Regions from separate parts of the Bradyrhizobium elkanii USDA 76 genome, predicted to be linked through region 2. Evidence: riboswitches for the same ligand, from Rfam matches in the RefSeq annotation. Region 2 holds a riboswitch; each other region holds the start of a gene.
What was found. Region 2 has a riboswitch for cobalamin ahead of JEY66_RS04990 (TonB-dependent receptor). Riboswitches for the same ligand answer to the same signal wherever they lie in the genome.
Positions count from the first base shown of each region.

Region 1 (6,183 bases), 2.7 Mb from region 2:
CCCTTGCAGCCGGACCGTCTCAGCCAGGTCCTTCCGAAGCCGCACCACCAGAACTGTCCGAGTTCCATATGTTGGACGGACGTCTCGCCAAGGATTACTGGGTTTTCATTGGCCAAACAGCCACAGGCGCTCAGATCGATATGCTGGAGTGCAGCGGAGTGAGACCGAGCAAGGACCGCCACAAAGGTTTTCACTCTTCTCGGGGTGCCCACACAGCCGAACGCAGAGCAGAGGGCTTCATTCGTCTCACGCCATCGCTGGACTCGATCCCTTGGCCCGAAGCCGGCTGAAGATCGGCCTGCGGACTCTGGGGAAGATCGGCCTCCCCACTAGCAACCATGGCTCGCGCCTCGGCAGGGCCATGTCTCTGGCGCCGACAGATTGAAATTGCGGACGGCAACGGCAGTCGGTGACGGCCCCCGGCCGGCGAAAAATTGCCAAGCTCCCACTTTAAGGCCCAATCGATCAGTGCAGAGACCTGGTCACGTCAAGATAGATGCACGGCGAGAGACAAACGATCACCAGTGCGCCCTCTTCTCACTTTTGCCTTCTCCGCCCTGCACTTTATATGAACCGACGCCGCGGAGTCGGCCACCTTGACCATCACGCGTGATTGTCACGTACACAGCCGCCGGCCCGCAGCATTCAAGTCAGGTTTTTCCGCGTCCCTTTGGCTAAGGTGCGTAAAACAGTTTCCGTCCGCCCTTCCCAAAAGGACGGCTAGCGTGCAACCAATTCTTCTTAAGCCGCATTGCAGGCGGCCTTAGCGCAAACCGCGTGGACATCGGTTACGTCGCGCGCCTCGTGAAACCGGGATTGAGTTCATTTGCGCATCGGCACATCAACGGGCGCAGTTTTCTTCGATCGGTTGCCCGATACCGCGCTGCCTCTGCTCATCCCAGCCGGAGCGTTTTTGATGAACTCCGATACTGGCGGACACCTTAGGTGTGCTCAACACCTCCACTTTGGCACGTCCATCCCAAAGGCCCGCGACCATGATTTCGAGCGGCATAGATCAAGGTCCGCTGCGGCCCCGCAAGCAGCGGCAGAGCCGACTTTCGCAAACGTCCGAAAATGCGGGGGCGCTCCAAAGCGCCGTTCCGTCTGGCTACGTCCGGCCGAAAGCTGCCCACACCCCGTCTTCGCCGTCCCAGCTGCCGCGGCTCGCCGCCTTGGAGTACTCGGTGGCGCGCTGCTCGAAGAAATTAGCGTGCTCGACGCCATTGAGAATCTCGACGAGCCAAGGCAGCGGATGCGCCTTGAGCTGGGTGAACCCGCCCTCCTTGGCTTCGAAGAAGCCGAAGACCGGGGCAATCCGCAACTGGGTCAGTCGCCAGTCGGCGACATAGCGGACGTAAGTGTGGATCTGCTCAGGCCTCATGCCCTCGATCTTGCCGAGGCCGAAGGCGAGGTCGACGAAATTCTCCTCCAGCTTCACCATGGTTTTGGCGACGTCGACGATATCGTCACGGACGGAGCGCGTCACCGCGCCGGTTTCTCGGTTCCATTCGTGAAACAGCTTGATAATGCCCTCACAATGCAGGCTCTCGTCGCGAACCGACCAGCTTACGATCTGTCCCATGCCGTTCATCTTGTTGTGGCGGGGGAAATTGAGCAGCATCGCGAAGCTCGCGAACAACGCCATGCCTTCGGTGAAGGCGCCGAACATCGCCAAGGTCCTGGCGACATCGGCTACTGTGTCGACGCCGAACTCGTGCATGTAGTCCGCCTTGGCACGCATCTCGGAATAGCCGCGAAATGCCTCGAACTCGGTCTTGGGCATGCCGAGCGTTTTGAGCAGCAGCGCATAGGCGTCGATGTGGACCGTCTCCATATTAGTGAAGGCCGCCATCATCATCTGGACGGTGAGCGGCTGGAAGATCGGGATGTAGCGCTTAAGATAGTTATCGCCGACTTCGATGTCCGATTGGGTGAAGAAACGGAAGATCTGAGTGAGCAGCGCGCGCTCACTGTCGGTAACGCGGTCCGATGCCCAATCCTTGAGGTCGGCACCAAGCGGCACCTCCTCGCCCATCCAATGGGTCTGCTGCTGGCGCTTCCAGAACTCGTAAGCCCAGGCGTAGCGATCGACGTCATAGCTGCCGGTCGAGTCGAGGAGGCCGACGCACCGTTTGCCGATCAGTGTGCGCGGATCGACGGATGAGAGATCGATCACTGACATGCGAGGCACTCCTCATAGTCAGTGTGCCGCTGCGGCTGCGGCGGCGCCGCGTTGTCGCCGTCAGCGATGTTGCCGGCGAACGCCGCGCGCGAGATCGATTTTGAACGGCAGTAGTAGAGGCTCTTCACCCCGCGCTTCCATGCCGTCCAATGCAGCATGTGAAGGTCCCACTTATCGACGTCGGCCGGCAGATAGAGGTTAATCGACTGGCTCTGGCAAATGAACGCGGCGCGGTCGGCGGCAAGCTCGACGATCCAGCGCTGGTCGATTTCGAAGGCGGTGCGAAAGACCGCTTTTTCGTGTTCCGACAGGGTGTCGAGATGGGCGACTGAACCCTCGTGCGCGATGATCGACTGCCAGGTCGCCGAAGTATCTGCGCCCTTGGCGGCCAGCAGCTTGGCGAGATGCGGATTACGCACCGAGATGGCACCGGACAAGGTCTTATGGGTGTAGATGTTGGCCGGGATCGGCTCGACGCAAGCGCTAGTCCCGCCGCAGATGATGCTGATCGAGGCGGTTGGCGCGATCGCGATCTTATGGCTGAAGCGCGCCATCACACCGCGTTCCAGTGCATCCGGGCACGGCCCACGCTCGCGCGCGAGCGTCACGGATGCCGCGTCGGCATCGCGACGGATTTTCCGGAACATGTTCAGATTGAACGACTTGGCCACGACACTTTCCATCGGAATGCCCTTGGCCTGCAGGAACGAATGGAAGCCCATGACGCCGAGGCCGACGGAGCGCTCACGCAAGGCGGCGTAGCGGGCACGCTTCATGCCGTCCGGCGCCACCGTGATGAAGTGGGTCAGCACGTTGTCGAGGAAGCGCATGACGTCCTCGATGAAGCCTGGCTTCTCATTCCACTGATCCCAGGTCTCGAGGTTGAGCGACGACAGGCAGCACACCGCGGTGCGCTCCTCGCCGCGATGATCGATGCCGGTCGGCAGGGTAATTTCGCTGCACAGGTTGGAGGTAGAGACCTTGAGGCCGAGCTCGCGCTGGTGCTTGGGGAGCGACCGGTTCACGGTGTCAATAAACAACAAGTAAGGCTCGCCGGTCTGCAGCCGGTTCTCCAGGATGCGTTGCCACAGTTGGCGGGCGTCGATCTCGCGGATGACATCGTTGGTCCTCGGGCTGCGCAGAGCGAACGCGGTGCCGGCGCCCACGGCACGCATGAACGCGTCGGTAACGTTGATCCCGTGGTGCAGGTTGAGACTCTTGCGGTTGAAGTCGCCGGACGCCTTGCGAATCTCGAGGAACTCCTCGATCTCGGGATGGTGGATATCGAGATAGACCGCCGCAGAGCCGCGCCGCAACGAGCCCTGGCTGATCGCCAATGTCAGGCCGTCCATGACGTGGATGAACGGGATGATACCCGAGGTAACGCCGCCCTTCACCTTCTCGCCGATCGAGCGAACGTTGCCCCAGTAGGTGCCGATGCCGCCGCCGTTAGAGGCAAGCCAGACATTCTCGTTCCAGGTGCCGACGATGCCTTCGAGCGAGTCCGACACCGAGTTAAGGAAGCATGAGATCGGCAGACCGCGCGTGGTGCCGCCGTTGGACAGCACCGGTGTGGCCGGCATGAACCACAGCCGAGACATCGCATCATAGAGACGTTGGGCATGCGCAACATCATCCGCGAAGGCGCAAGACACCCGCGCGAACATGTCCTGGAGCAATTCGCCGGCGAGCAGGTAACGGTCGGTCACCGTCAGCTTGCCGAACGGCGTCAACAGGTCGTCGCGCGTCCGATCGAGCTTGAGATCGGCCCGCCTTGGCGATGGAGCAAGGGGGCGCGGCAGCGGAGCCGGCGATGGCAAGACAAGACCCGACTCAGGCGGGGTAGGCCTTGCCTGCGCTGGGCGCGGCTGCACATGCGGCGGCTCAATGAGATGACCCTGCTGATCGAAATTGTAAGACGGCGACATCGGCAACCCCGCGATGTTGGGCGCGGGCCGGCGCGGACGACTTGCGAGGAATCCGGGCAAATGTCCCCGGCTGCAAGCGACCCACCGGGACACCCCGCCCGAGGACTTTCATTCGGTCGCGGCAGGTCTCCTGGCTCGCGGGTCACTGCGGCCATCGGCCTTCCCGGCGCTGTGTCGCGCCAGTGACCATGATGACAACCGCTCGCCGCTTACAGTTGCGGGGGCAGCCCCGGAGTTGCCGTTTTGGCGCACCGGGTTCCCTCTTAGCTTCCACCCTACAAGATGTGGGGAACGGAAGACCGTGACTGACTATAGATAGGTCTACGCGCCGGGATTCGTCAATTGGAGAGATCAAGATTTAGAAGGCAAAAACATACCGACCGCCCGGACCACTCTATCGCCGCTGTCACTTCTTGCTGCAGAGATGCCTTGGGCTGCCTTTCAGTTTCCGTTAAGCTTGCGCATAGTCGAGGAAATTCTGACCCACGTGTCGCATTGATGCGATCTATGAAACCGCGCGTCAGCAGAGAGGGAATTCGGCAAGGCGCTCTCCGATCTGAATCGCAGCGCTCGCCGCGACAAATGGCATCTGGACGAATCGTTATCCATCGTCGGCGAACAACATTGGCCCTGGCGCGCCTTCGACCAGAATGGCCTTGTTTTTCGACGTCTTGATCCAGCGCCGAAGAGACTCGCGCGCTGCACAGTGGTCCTTAACTGTCAGGGCTCCAGCGCAACGTGCAAGCCCTCGTTGCTTTCAACATGAACGTAACGGGGTCCAATCGGCCGTCCCCTGCCGCTGGCGACGGTGACAACGTCTTCCAGAGGCGTGGCCCGCGCATCCGCCTCTGGGCGAGACAAGATCAGATCCGCATGCAACAGCCCTTCTGATTCGAGGCCGGTCGCATCCACGCCAAGGGCCGCCAAGCTGGCCAAACAACTTTCAAACTCTTCAGCATCGCGAAAGCGACGCTGGATAAACGTCGCGCCGGTAAGACGTTCTGTCACAAGACCACGCTTTGCAAACGCTTCGGCCAACGATTCAAATGGGAACATTCGTAGCACAAAGGAGATGATCCATGGTTGCTTCTCTGTCGCATCGAGAATCTCGCTGAACGTCTTCTCGGTAACGTAGCCGATGCATCCGGTTGACATGATAACATCCACGGAGCGGAGAATGCGCGCGCTATCCGTCGATAGCGCCTCCTTTTCAAGGTCAGCGACGATGCCCTGCTCCAAGAGGCCAACACTCTTTGCATAGCTGATCGCCTGTACCGACACGTCGAGGCCGATAAAGCGCGCCAACCCGACATCAGGCCAGGCTGCATAAAAATTGCGATCGAGACTCACCAGTGTTTCAGAACTGATCGCCCTCATCTCACGCCGGGCGTAGCGGTGACGCAAGCCCCCGAAGGTCAGCGGAAAGCGATGCACTGCTGCGTTGATGCCGTATGAACATCCAACGTCGAGCACGACGGGCTTAAGGCCGGTTGCCGAAGCTTTCGCTGCCAGGATTTGGCGCACAACCGGCTCAGCCACGTCCGGAATCATATAATCTAGGTCTCCGAGGATCGAGAAATATGCCCTCGGATCATCAGAAGCATAAATATTATGGAATATAGCTTTAGACCGATTAATACGCGAAAAATCCATCCGCAACACAGTTCCTCCCATCTCATTTGCAAGCGAGTCGACGACAGTGCCTTCGTACTCGCCCGCACTTTGGTATACAGGTCGGTCTTACACCCGCCGATGCGACAGCAGAAGCGGCAAGCGGACAAGAGCATCCGCCTGCGTAAGATTTTCATGAAACTGGTCCCGCACCGATGAACAGCCGCTGGAGATACATTCGGCCGAGTTGAGAGCGGGTCGAGGCAACGGCAGGCAACATGAGAAGAACCGTTTCTGTCGCGTGATAAGATTGGCAGCATTCGTGAGCGCGAATCGGCCAGCACCTTAGAGAAGCGAGCTGACCGAAAGCTGACGAGCGTTCGTTACCCGATGACCGCGGCAGGTTTCCATTTAGGAAGAAGCATCGGCCTCCAACTTGGGACGAATTTTGGTGTCGATCCT
Region 1 is NZ_CP066356.1:7,506,175-7,512,357, forward strand. Features, by position in the region: gene JEY66_RS35570 (hypothetical protein) at 842-1,012, opposite strand; gene JEY66_RS35575 (ribonucleotide-diphosphate reductase subunit beta) at 1,109-2,182, opposite strand; gene JEY66_RS35580 (ribonucleoside-diphosphate reductase subunit alpha) at 2,173-4,002, opposite strand; cobalamin riboswitch at 4,214-4,429, opposite strand; gene JEY66_RS35585 (hypothetical protein) at 4,831-5,763, opposite strand.
Region 1: it holds a riboswitch for cobalamin, as region 2 does, so the genes downstream of both, JEY66_RS35580 (ribonucleoside-diphosphate reductase subunit alpha) here and JEY66_RS04990 (TonB-dependent receptor) in region 2, are expected to answer to the same signal.

Region 2 (6,183 bases):
CGATCCGGCCGAGATGCGCGCGCGCATCGCGCTGGTGCCGCAGGATTCCGTGGTGTTCGCCGCAAGCGCCCGCGAGAACATCCGGTTCGGCCGGCCCGATGCGAGCGACGCCGAGGTCGAGCGTGCCGCCGATCTCGCCCATGCCAGCGAATTCCTGCGCCGCCTGCCGGGCGGCTTCGACGCCCAGCTCGGCGAGCGCGGTGTGACGCTGTCAGGCGGCCAGCGCCAGCGCATCGCGATCGCGCGCGCGATCCTGCGCGATGCGCCGCTGCTGCTGCTCGACGAGGCGACCTCGGCGCTCGACGCCGAGAGCGAGACGCTGGTGCAGACGGCGCTGGAGGAACTGATGCGCCACCGCACCACGCTGGTGATCGCGCATCGTCTGGCGACCGTGTTGTCCTGCGACCGTATCCTGGTGATGGACCAGGGCAGGATCGTCGAGCAGGGCACTCACGCCGAGCTGGTCGCCGCGGGCGGCCTTTACGCCCGGCTGGCCCGACTGCAGTTCGAGGGGATCTGAGCGAATTGGGCCTCGGCGCGCTCCGCCTATGCGATTCCTATGCGATCGCGCGCGCGCTCCCCTCGAAAACCTATTCCCGCGCAAGGATAGTCGCGCCGCGCCTGACCTCCCTCGACAGCCGAAGGAAGTCAGCCGCGCGGGGTGTTCGACTGATGCGCGAGAATGCGACCGAACCGGAGAGCAAACTGCTCCGTGCCTGGCAGCTTGCCGTGCTGCGCTTCGCAGTGACGCTCGACGACGACGATCGGATGCACGCGCTCGGTGTGGCCGGCGAGGTCGACCGGCTGGGCGGCGCGGCCGATGACGCCTTCCATTTCTTCCGCAGGACGACCGCGGAGCTGTGCGCGGCGATCTCCGGTCAAAGCGTGGATCAGGAGGCGGTCATCCGGCGGTTCCTGGCGCAGATCGACAATGTCAGGCTCAAGCGCGCGGTCGAGGCGGCGATCGCCAACGACCGCACGCCGCCGAAACTCGTGGCGAGCCGCGTCAAGCCCGGCCCCGATCTCTGGCGCGGGCTGGCGCCGCGGCGTGCAACCGGAACGTAGGAAGGGCCTCACTCTGCAATCGCCATCACGGCGCGGCGGATATTCCGTCACAGCATGTCGCCACAACCCTGGCCGGCTTGCTGCGATCAGTGCGATGCGCTTCTCTGTGCTCGACAGGAGACCGGTCGGTTTCGGAATGCGGGGAGTGGCGAGATGGGTGGCTTGGTGATCAGCGGCGGCCGGGTGGTGGATCCGGCCAGCGGGATGGACGCGATCGGCGATGTGGCTGTGGTCGACGGCAAGATCGCCGCGGTCGGCACCGGCCTCGGCGGCGCCGAGCGGCAGATCGACGCGACCGGGCTCGTGGTGGCGCCGGGCTTCATCGACCTGCACGCACATGGCCAGACCATTCCGGCCGACCGCATGCAGGCGTTCGACGGGGTGACGACCTCGCTCGACCTCGAGGCCGGCGTGTTGCCGGTCGCGTCCTGGTACAAGCGCCAGGCCGAGAAGGGCAGGGTGCTGAACTACGGCGCCGCCGCCAACTGGGCCTTCGCGCGCATCGGCGCGATGACCGGTTCGAATTCGGAAAGCTCGCTGGAATCGTTTGGCGCCGCGATGCGCGATCGCCGCTGGATCGAGAACGTCGCGACCGAAGGCGAGGTCGGCGGCATCCTCGACCGCCTCGCGATCGGCCTGAACGAGGGCGGTATCGGCATCGGCATTCTCAACGCCTATGCGCCGGGCGCCGGCGTGCAGGAATTGACCGCGGTGTGCCAGCTCGCGGCCGATCATGCGGTGCCGACCTTCACCCACGTCGCCTACATGTCGCGGATCGATCCAGAGAGCGCGGCCGAAGCCTATATCCGCCTGATCGGCTATGCCGGCGCCACCGGCGCGCACATGCACATCTGCCACTTCAACTCGTCGAGCAAGACGGATATCGAACGCTGTGTCGCGCTGATCGCGAAAGCGCAGGCGCAGGGCCTACCGATCACGGTGGAGGCCTATCCCTACGGCACCGGCTCGACCGTGCTGGCGGCGACCTTCTTCAGCGATCCGAAATTCGAGGAGCGCAACGGCCTCGGCTACGATTCGGTGCAGCGCGTGACCGACGGTCACCGCTTCGGCAGCCGCGAGGAGCTGCTGGCGGCACAGGCCGAAGAGCCCTCGACCCTGGTGCTGTGGCACGTGCTCGACATCGAGAACAACGCGCATCATCGCGATCTGCTCGACATGGCGGTGCTGTATCCAGGCGGCGCGATCGCCTCCGACGCGATGCCGTGGACGCTGTCGGACGGCCGCCCCTACACCGGCGACGCCTGGCCGCTGCCCGACGATGCCACCTCGCATCCGCGCTCGGCGGGCTGTTTCACCCGCTTCATCCGCGAATGGGTGCGCGAGCGCAAGAAAGTGTCGCTGCTCGAGGGCATCCGCAAATGCGCGCTGATCCCGGCCGAGATCCTGTCGGCGAGCACGCCGGCGATGCGGGCCAAGGGGAGGCTGCAGGCCGGCGCCGACGCCGATGTCGTGGTGTTCGACTTCGAGACGCTGAGCGACCGCGCGACTTTCTCCGCGATGAATCGTCCGGCGGAGGGCGTGCGGCATCTCGTGGTCAGCGGCCAGCCGCTGATCAGCGATGGCGTGCTCGATGTCGCGGCGCGTCCCGGCCGGCCGGTGCGCCGGCCCGTCACCGGAGGCTGAGGTGCCGGTCCCGATCCTGCTGGTCGCGGGCTTCCTCGGGGCGGGCAAGACCACGGTCGTCAACCATCTGCTGGCGCATGCGCAAGGGCGGCGCATCGCCGCCGTGGTCAACGATTTCGGCGCGATCAATATCGACGCGGAGCTGATCGCGGGCGCCGGCGACGGCGTGGTCAGCCTGAGCAACGGCTGCATCTGCTGCACGCTGGAGGGCGACCTGCTGCGCACGCTCGCGACGCTGCTGCGGCGTGACCCGCGTCCCGAATTCATCGTGATCGAGACCAGCGGGATCGCCGATCCCGCCGATATCGTGCGCAACCTGATGGATCCCGTGATCTGGAAGGAGGCGCCGCTGGAGACGGTGCTGTGCGTGGTCGACGCGACGCAGCCTGCGGCGATGCTGAACGATGCGCTGCTGCGCTCGCAGCTGCGGGCGGCCGACGTGGTGGCGCTGAGCAAGGTCGATCTGACTGACGCCGCCGCGGGCGTCGCGATCCGCGACGCCGTGCGCGCGGTGCGTCCGGCGGCCGTGGTGGTCGATGCCTTGCATGGCGAGGTGCCGGCCGCGCTGCTGTTCCCGGCGGATCTCGATCATGTGCCGGTGCCGCGCGAGACCGCACCGCGACGGCCGGCGTCCGATCGGTTCGAGACGCTGAGCTGGACCTCGGAGCGGCCGGTGCTGCTGCCGCGCTTGCAGCAGGCGATCGGCAGGCTGGCGCCGAAGCTGGCGCGGGCGAAGGGATTGTTCGAAACGGTGGAGCAGCCCGGGCGGCTGACGGTGTTTCAACTCGCCGGCGGCCGCGCGACCCTGGCTGCGGGTGGCGTGCCGTCGCCCGGCGTGCCGCGCACGCGCATCGTGTTCATTGCCGAGATGGGTGCGCTCTCGCGCGCGGAGATTGATGCGATCATGGAAGGTTGCGTCGAGTAATCCGTCATCCTGAGAGAATGTGAATGTATTCAGTGTCGTCCTGGCGAAAGCCAGGACCCATTACCCCAACCGCTTGTTGTTGTGCGACGCTGAGGCGACTATCGCACTCTCAATCGAATTCGGTGGTTATGGGTCCTGGCTTTCGCCAGGACGACAGCTTGGGGAGGCCGCTCCCTACAATTCTCACACCGTCATCCCGAGGAGCGCCAACGGGTTCGCGCAAAGCGCGGCCCGATGACAGGCTCCGCGCGTCTCGAAGGATGCACGGCCCGGCTGGTGGCCGTCGATCCTTCGAGACGCCGCTTCGCGGCTCCTCAGGATGACGGGTCTAGGAAGTCTTCGCGTCGCCGCAGATGCCGCTGTCTCATCGCCGCAGCATCATCCCGCAAAGCATGTGTGCGACGACCGCATCGAATTGACAGCCTTGCCGGCACCACCTATCGTTTTTGCCGACGGTTCCCTTCGGGGATCAAAAGGGAATGCGGTGCGAGGGTAACCCCAATGCCGCAGCTGTCCCCGCAACTGTAAACGGCGAGCCTTTCGTCAATTTGCCACTGGGCTATCAGGCCCGGGAAGGCGTCGACAGGCGATGACCCGTGAGCCAGGAGACCTGCCGTCAGTCGTGGTCACACGCGAGCACATCGGGCGGGGGCGTCCTGGTGGGATCGGAGCACTGCCTTTTCGGCAATGCGCCAGTCCGCGTTCGCGGTGACGTGCCACGTTACCGCGAGTCGTTTGATGTCTCCGTCCTTTCCCGTTGCGCGCAAATGGCGCCTCGGTCTCGTCTGCTCCCTGTCATCGCTGCTGCTGCCGGCCGAAGGCTCGGCACAAACACCGCCACCAACCAGGCTCGACCCGATCGAGGTCGCGCCTTCCGCTGCGGCAAAGCCGAAGCCTGCGGCGCGCAGCCGTGACATGGCCGCTGCGGCGCGGCCACGGCCGAGGCCCGCGACGGCTGGCGGCAAACCGCGCGCCGCAGCGTCAGGCGCATCGGGATCTGCATCGCCGACGCTCAATGCCACCACGCAGGGCGGCACCGGCAGTCGTCTCAATCTGACGCCGCTGCAGACGCCGGCCAGCGTCGAGATCATCACGGCGCGGACCATCGCCGAGCGCGGCCAGCATAACGTGCTCGATGCCGTCACCCAGGACGCGGCCGGCTTCACCGCAACGCCTGCGCCCGGCAATGGCGGCCTGTCGTTCAGCACCCGCGGCTTTGCCGGCAGCAACTCGGTGATGACGCTGTATGACGGCACGCGCTTCTATATCGGCTCCGGCACGCTGACGTTCCCCTACGATACCTGGTCGACGCAGCGCATTGAGGTGCTGCGCGGCCCGGCCTCGGTGCTGTACGGCGAGGGCGCGATCGGCGGCGTCATCAACGTGATCCCGAAGAAGCCGCAGAGCACGCCCCATAGCGAGGCCGAGGTCTCGCTCGACAGCAACATGACGCGGCGGCTCTCGGTGGACAGCACCGGTCCGATCAATCCCAATGTGTCGTACCGCGTCAACGCCACCGGCAACATGTCGGACGGCTGGGTCGATCGCGACAAGACCTCGAACGCCGTGGTCTCCGCTGCCGTGCGGGTGCAGGCGTCGGACAATCTCGCCTTCACGCTGTCGCAGGACTACGGCGACCGCAGCCCGTCGCGTTATTTCGGCACGCCGCTGATCAACGGCTCGATCCAGGACGCGCTGCGCTTCAAGAACTACAACGCATTGGACAGCGTGATCCGCTACCAGGACAGCTGGACCCAGTTCAGGACCGAGTGGGACGTCGCCGACGGCATCAAGGTCAACAACACGCTGTATTACCTGACCAGCGAGCGGCACTGGCGCGACATCGAGAACTACACCTGGAATCCGAAGACCCAGCTGATCGATCGCACGAGCTATATCGAGATTTTCCACGACCAGAAGCAGCTCGGCAACCGGATGGATACGACGTTCAGCGGTCACGTGTTCGGACTTGCGAACCAGTTCGTCGCCGGGTTCGACGTCAACCGGATCGACTTCGCCCACACCAACAACTCGCCCTATGGCGGCGCGTCGTCGGTCAATCCCTACGTGTTCGATCCGGGATCGTTCTTCGCGACGACGACGGCGACGACGCCGGGCTTCAACGCGATCGTCAATCAATACGCGCTGTTCGCCGAGGATCGTCTCTCGCTGACCGATCAATTGTCGCTCGTCACCGGGGTCAGGTATGATCGCCCCGAAGTCGACCGTACCGACTACAAGACGCCGGCAAACAGTTTCGAGACGACGCTGTCGGGGACCAGTTGGCGCGCCGGCCTTGTTTACGAGCCGATCAAGAACCTCGCGTTCTATGGTCAGTATGCGGTCGGCGTCGATCCGGTCAGCAACCTGATCTCGCTGCCCGTCTCGCAGAAAACCTTCCAGCTTGCGACCGGCAAGCAGACCGAGATCGGGGTCAAGCGGTCGTTCTGGGGCGGCCGCGGCGAGTGGACGCTGGCTGCCTACGAGATCGTCAAGACCGGGCTCACGATTCCCGATCCCGGCAATCCCACCGGCGGCCTGGCATTGCA
Region 2 is NZ_CP066356.1:1,050,286-1,056,468, forward strand. Features, by position in the region: gene JEY66_RS04970 (ABC transporter ATP-binding protein/permease) at 1-520, shown strand, start outside; gene JEY66_RS04975 (hypothetical protein) at 526-1,065, shown strand; gene JEY66_RS04980 (amidohydrolase family protein) at 1,219-2,709, shown strand; gene JEY66_RS04985 (CobW family GTP-binding protein) at 2,711-3,634, shown strand; cobalamin riboswitch at 4,071-4,266, shown strand; gene JEY66_RS04990 (TonB-dependent receptor) at 4,373-6,183, shown strand, end outside.

Region 3 (6,183 bases), 3.2 Mb from region 2:
CGCCAGGAGCCGATCTCGTTCTATGCAGCGGGACTGCGGACCGAAGCTTACCTCGTTGCAGAAACCCTTGGCCGACGGCAACCGATCACTCATATCCACTTCGGGGGCGGCACCCCGACGATCATGACACCTGAAACGTTCGCTGATCTGGTCGGTTCGTTGCGCCATTCATTCGCGGTCCTGCCTGATGCCGAGATCGCCGTAGAGATCGATCCACGCATGTTGAGCGAGCCGATGGCCGAGGCTCTTGGCTATTGCGGGGTCAACCGGGCGAGCCTTGGTGTCCAGAGCTTCGATCCAGTTGTTCAGCAGGGCATCAACCGTCTGCAGAGCTTCGGACAGACCGCGACCTCGGTCGATCGGTTGCGCCGTGCCGGCGTCGAACGTATCAATTTCGACCTGCTCTATGGCCTGCCCCGGCAGACGGTCGCTTCGTGCCTGGATACCGTCGCCAGATGCCTCGAGCTTCATCCGGACCGGTTTTCGGCCTTTGGCTACGCGCATATTCCTTCCTTCAAGAAGCATCAACGTCTGATCGATGCGTCCACCCTGCCCGACAGCATTGCGCGCCACGTCCAATCCGAAACGATCACGGAAGCTTTGGTTGATGCGGGATATGTCCGCGTCGGAATCGATCACTTCGCCCTACCGGACGACAATCTCGCCCTGGCGAGCCAGGAAGGCAGGTTGAGGCGCAATTTCCAGGGCTACACTGACGATAGCGCGGACACCTTGATTGGTCTGGGCGCCAGCGCCATCGGCCGTATGCAACAGGGCTTTGTCGCGAACGCCGTCCCGACGAAGGACTACCTCGCTCGCATCAGCGAGGATCGGCTGGCCATCGCAAAGGGCTATTTACTGACTGACGACGATCGCTTCCACGCCGAGATTATCGAACGAATCATGTGCGATTTGACAGTCGATCTTTCCGAGACATCCCGTCGTTACGGCCGGGATCCAAGCTTGGCCGTCGTTGATCGTTCTCGCCTCGACGGCCTTATCGCCGATGGCGTCGTGGTGATGGATGATAGCCGGCTTTCGATAGCCGGTGGCGCAGAGTTCCTGGCCCGGAGCGTCGCATCGATCTTCGACGCTCACCTTACTCGGAGCGGGGCTACACATAGTCTGGCGGTCTAAACCAGACGAAGCCGAACCGAGCCGTTTCAGATCCGAGTTCGACATCACCAAACCGGTTTATGCTCTGGATCGCGAGCAGTCGCGGCGATCAAGAGCACGCTGATCGGCATCCCGTTCGCCGGCTCTTCGTCGAGCCGCACAAGATTTCCAACAGAGGTTGGTATAAAAACTTGACTAGACCAATGACTAGCTGAAGCGGGATCAATAGCAAGCCGCAGATTGCATTGGTCACCACGATAAGATCCTTGCTGTGCGCGTTATCGTATGGTCCCGTTGATCGAGCCCATCGTTTCCGGCAGAAAAGCGTACCAACGTGCGCTTGGTGCCCGTCCATGATCGCCCGGCACGACCGCCCCACATTTCTCGGCCCTGCAGAGCGTTGCGAAACTACTCATAAGTGACAAACCTTGGTGTAGATTTCAAATCTAGGCTATATCGGCCGCATACCAGGGCATGATTGAGCTACGCTGAGCTTGCGCCTTAACTGGGGTCAGATTTCGGCGGATGTCCCCGCCGTAATCGAACCATCGGCGCCCTCCTTCCGCCGATGGAAGTCAGCACGTTGCCTAGCAGCGTCGCTCCTCCCGGACACACTTCCGCCCGGCCGCTAAAGGCGGCCGGGCCTTTTTCTGCTCACCAATGCCTCCCACAATTATCGAGCCCGCAAATCGTTGACAGGCGACCGGCCTTCTCGACGAAAGACCAGACCAGGTCAACGGTCGGCTGGAGTGGATGCAGCGCGTAGTTCGCGGGCGGCGGAGACCATGTTCACCAGCGCCGGGCGAACCTCCTCCCATTTGCGCGTCTTCAGACCGCAATCCGGATTGATCCAAAGTTGCGAATCCTGCAGCCGCTTTCGAGCCAAAGCCACGAGCTCTTTCATCTCGCTCGACTCGGGCACGCGCGGAGAATGGATATCGTACACACCCGGCCCGATTTGATTTGGATATTTGTAGTTCCGAAACGCGTCGAGCAGCTCCATTTTCGACCGCGAAGTCTCGATCGAGATGACATCCGCGTCCATTGCAGCAATCGCATCGATGATGTCGTTGAATTCCGAGTAGCACATGTGGGTATGGATCTGGGTTTGATCGGCGACGCCCGATGAGCAGATGCGGAAGCAATCCCCGGCCCACTCGAGATAAGCCGTCCACTCCGATCGGCGCGGCGGCAATCCTTCGCGCAGCGCAGCCTCGTCGATCTGGATCATGGCTGCACCAGCATTTTCGAGATCGCCGACTTCGTCTCGGATCGCGAGCGCAATTTGACGACAGACCTCGGCTCGGGGAATATCATCGCGAACAAACGACCAGTTCAAGATCGTCACTGGTCCGGTCAACATCGCCTTCATCGGCTTCTTGGTTAGCGATTGCGCGTACCGCCACCACCCCACGGTGATCGGCTTCGGCCGTGAGACATCGCCAAACAAGATCGGCGGCCGGACACAGCGCGAGCCATAGGATTGTACCCAGCCATTTTTGGTAAATGCGAAGCCGGCGAGTTGTTCGCCGAAGTACTGCACCATGTCATTGCGCTCAAACTCGCCGTGCACAAGCACGTCGAGGCCAATGTCCTCCTGCCAACGTACGGCACGCGCAGTCTCTTCCTTGAGGAACTCGTCGTATTGTCCGTCGTTCATCGTGCCTCGCGCGTGCGCTGCGCGGGCATTACGAACCTCTGCAGTCTGCGGAAACGATCCGATCGTCGTTGTCGGAAACGCCGGTAGTTTGAAGCGCTTGCGCTGGATCTCGGCACGGCTGGCAAATGGACTGGCGCGCCGGCGCGTGGCCTGGTTGATCGCTCTCATCCGGATGGCGACATCGGCATCTCGGATCTTTGGCGAAGTCCCACGATCGGTGGTGACGCGCTCCGACTGCGCAAGAGCGCCAGCAACATCCTGATCGCCTGCAAGAGCGCGCGCCAAGGTCGCAAGCTCGCGAATCTTCTGAACGGAGAATGCTAGCCAACCCTTGATGTCTGAAGCGAGCTCCGTCTCGAGTTCAACATCGACCGGCACGTGAAGCAGCGAACAGGATGGAGCGATTTGTATGCGATCTTTGCCCAGCTTCGCGATAGCGGGATCGAGCCGTTGGCGCAGTGCCGACAAATTCGTCCGCCACACATTGCGGCCGTCTATCGCGCCGAGTGACACGACGAGATCACTTCGCTTGGCGGTAATGATCTGGTCCAATAACGCTGGCGCCCGAACCAGGTCGACGTGCAGCCCGGCGACAGGTAGGCGCAAGGCGGTGGGAAGATTGTCGCCGAGGCCACCGAAATAGCTGGCGACCATGATCTTGATGGCCGGCCCTTCCTTGGCGAGCCGGTCATAGGCATGTAGCAAGGATTGTCTTGATTCCTCATCCAGATCAAGAACCAAGCAGGGCTCGTCGAACTGAACCCAATTTGCCCCGCGTTTGGCCAATTCCTGCAGAACCTCGATATAGACCTGTATCAGGTCATCCAGGAGTGACAGTGGCTGGAACGCAGGATCAGCACTCTTGCCTAGCTTTAGGAATGTGACCGGGCCGATCAGGACAGGGCGAGTCTGAAAGCCAAGGGCCTTGGCTTCCTCATACTCGTCGATAGGCTTGCGAGAGGACAGCCTGAAAGTCTGTCCGCGATGAAATTCCGGGACCATGTAATGGTAGTTGGTGTCGAACCACTTGGTCATCTCCTGCGCGGGTGCGCCATCGCCGCGAGATCCGTGGCCGCAACTCGCACCCCGGCCGTCGTATTGTGAACCGCGTGCCATGGCGAAATACGTCTTGAGGGAAACGGGCTCGGCTTTCGAGGCGTAGACTTCCGGGATGGCGCCGACCATGACACTGGTGTCGAGCACCTGATCGTACAACGAGAAGTCGTTCGACGGAATCACGGTGACACCGAGGGACTTCTGGCGCGCCCAGTTCGCGGCACGTAGGCCGGCTGCGTCCTCAAGCAACTGCTGTTCACTAATTCTTCCGGCCCAATAGCCTTCGAGTGCGACTTTGAGCTCGCGTCTTGGACCGATGCGCGGCGTTCCGAGCGTGGCAACCGGAAGGGAGAGAAGAGACATAGCGCTAACCCCATGTTGGGGGCAAAGGCCATGGCGGACGCAGGCAGGAGAAGTCGCCCGAGCGACGGCTGCTTGGCGCACCACCGGGACACCCCGCCCGTGGATGAATATTTTGTCGGGGCAGGTCTCCTGGCTCGCGGGTCATTGCCGCCGTCCGGCCTTCCCGAAGCCGCGCGGGCTTCAGTGACTTTGTTGGACAGTGGCTCACCGCTCACAGTTGCGGGGGCAGCGCCGGCATTGGCACCGGCTTCCCTCTTAGCTCCGGATCAAACGGAAACCGGAGAACCTCGACGACTTGGATTATCGGCAAGAGAACTCGGCCGTCAACCTCTCAAATTGGTGCTGCGACCTCTCTTACGCGAATGCTCCTCCGAGGCCACGCTTGATCGCGACGTAGAAGCCATCTCCAGTCATAGGATATCGGAATGACCATCTCGGAGACGCATTGGCGTCGGGCGGCGGGTCAGATCTGTGCACGAGACGAATGCGCCCAGCACGAAGAAGCTCACGGCGCCGCGCAAGACGCTTGTCATGCGGCCCGGCTTTTGAACGATTCATCGAGCACGCTTCGATGCGCCCTCCCTTCTCCATTAATAACCATGGATCAGTGGCGAATACGCGCAAGAGGTATTCGCTTAATCCAGCAGCGTGCTCAGCGGACGTGTCGATGTGCGACCAGCCAATCCTGGTAGGCGTCACGCCGACGTTTTGGTGATACTGGCCAAAGCAAGCATATTGAATCACCACAACCAAAAGAGACCCTCGCAATGAAAATGGCTGTTTGGAGCGCCCTCGGCGTCTTTGCTGCTGCCGTCTTTACTGTCGGTCTGTTCGGCTGGATGGCAAGGCCTTTTATGAGCCGCCCCGTCAGACAGATGCTCTCGGAAGTGTTGAGTAGTTCGAGCCGAAGCTAGCAAGACCTGAGGCTTCCCTCTTGCCGGTCGACACGGCTGCGTGGAAGCGCAGCTCCTTGAATGTTGACTGCAATGACGAGCAGGTAGACGACGGCCCCTAACGTTGCGCGAGCGGAGAATGCCACGTCTCGTCCCCTGCTTGATCCGTGAAGTTCCTTAACATCGATTCCAAATCGCCCGCCGCTGAAGGGCGGCTCCGCGTTGGTGTAGGCCGCAAAGTGCCAAGCACAACAGGCTGGGGCGCCCTCGACATTCGTAGTAGCGGCAACGCCCCCGGATCACACGGATCGATGGCGGCATACCTGCTCCCAATTGTCGTCAAGACTCTGGCAGCGAGGCATTCGCCCGCTGTCGAAGATTCAGTGCGTGACAAGAATCATTCACGGAAGTCGTGGCGAATAGGCTGAATGGTAACATTAGAACGTGCGTAGGTCGGTAAGTCGACAAAGACAGCACAAATCTGCCGCGAACTGCCGGTTATTGCCTGGCACGAACAATGCAAGTCCTCATCATGTCCAGGCTTCTCCTCCTGGGCAGGTCCAGCATTGCAAATTGAGGCTTTGGCTGACCACTGAAGTTAGCGGCGCGTGACATCGAGGGACGGCGCCTGCTCGCGCGGGACATCGGCAGGCGCCTGCGTCACGTTGCCGCTAACTTCTTGCGATCTGCGCAAAGCACGCTGAGGAAGACGTGCCGCTTTGGATTGACGTGTGGATGATAACCAGATGAGCCGGAAGCAATGAAGAAAAAGTCTGGAAAGCGCGTGCTTTGGTTCTGTATCGCTCGGTCGCTGATCTGCCTGGCCGGGCTGGCGGCGACGAGCAACAATGTTCGCGCCAACGACCACACGCTTGTCGAAAGGGTCAAGTCAACGTGGCGAGCGCAAGATGGTGAGACTATAGAACAAATCATTTCCAAGGTCTCGAAGGTGGCTCACTTTGTGCCTCGATCGTGGGGAGTCGCTGAAGGAATTGACCGAACAGAGTACGTTTATTTTTCATGGACCAGGCACCCGGACAACAGATCAGACGAACAGTACGCTATCACTTGGAAGATCGCGACTGACGGGACGAT
Region 3 is NZ_CP066356.1:7,007,700-7,013,882, forward strand. Features, by position in the region: gene hemN (oxygen-independent coproporphyrinogen III oxidase) at 1-1,137, shown strand, start outside; gene metE (5-methyltetrahydropteroyltriglutamate--homocysteine S-methyltransferase) at 1,850-4,195, opposite strand; cobalamin riboswitch at 4,298-4,500, opposite strand; gene JEY66_RS33610 (hypothetical protein) at 5,849-6,183, shown strand, end outside.
Region 3: it holds a riboswitch for cobalamin, as region 2 does, so the genes downstream of both, metE (5-methyltetrahydropteroyltriglutamate--homocysteine S-methyltransferase) here and JEY66_RS04990 (TonB-dependent receptor) in region 2, are expected to answer to the same signal.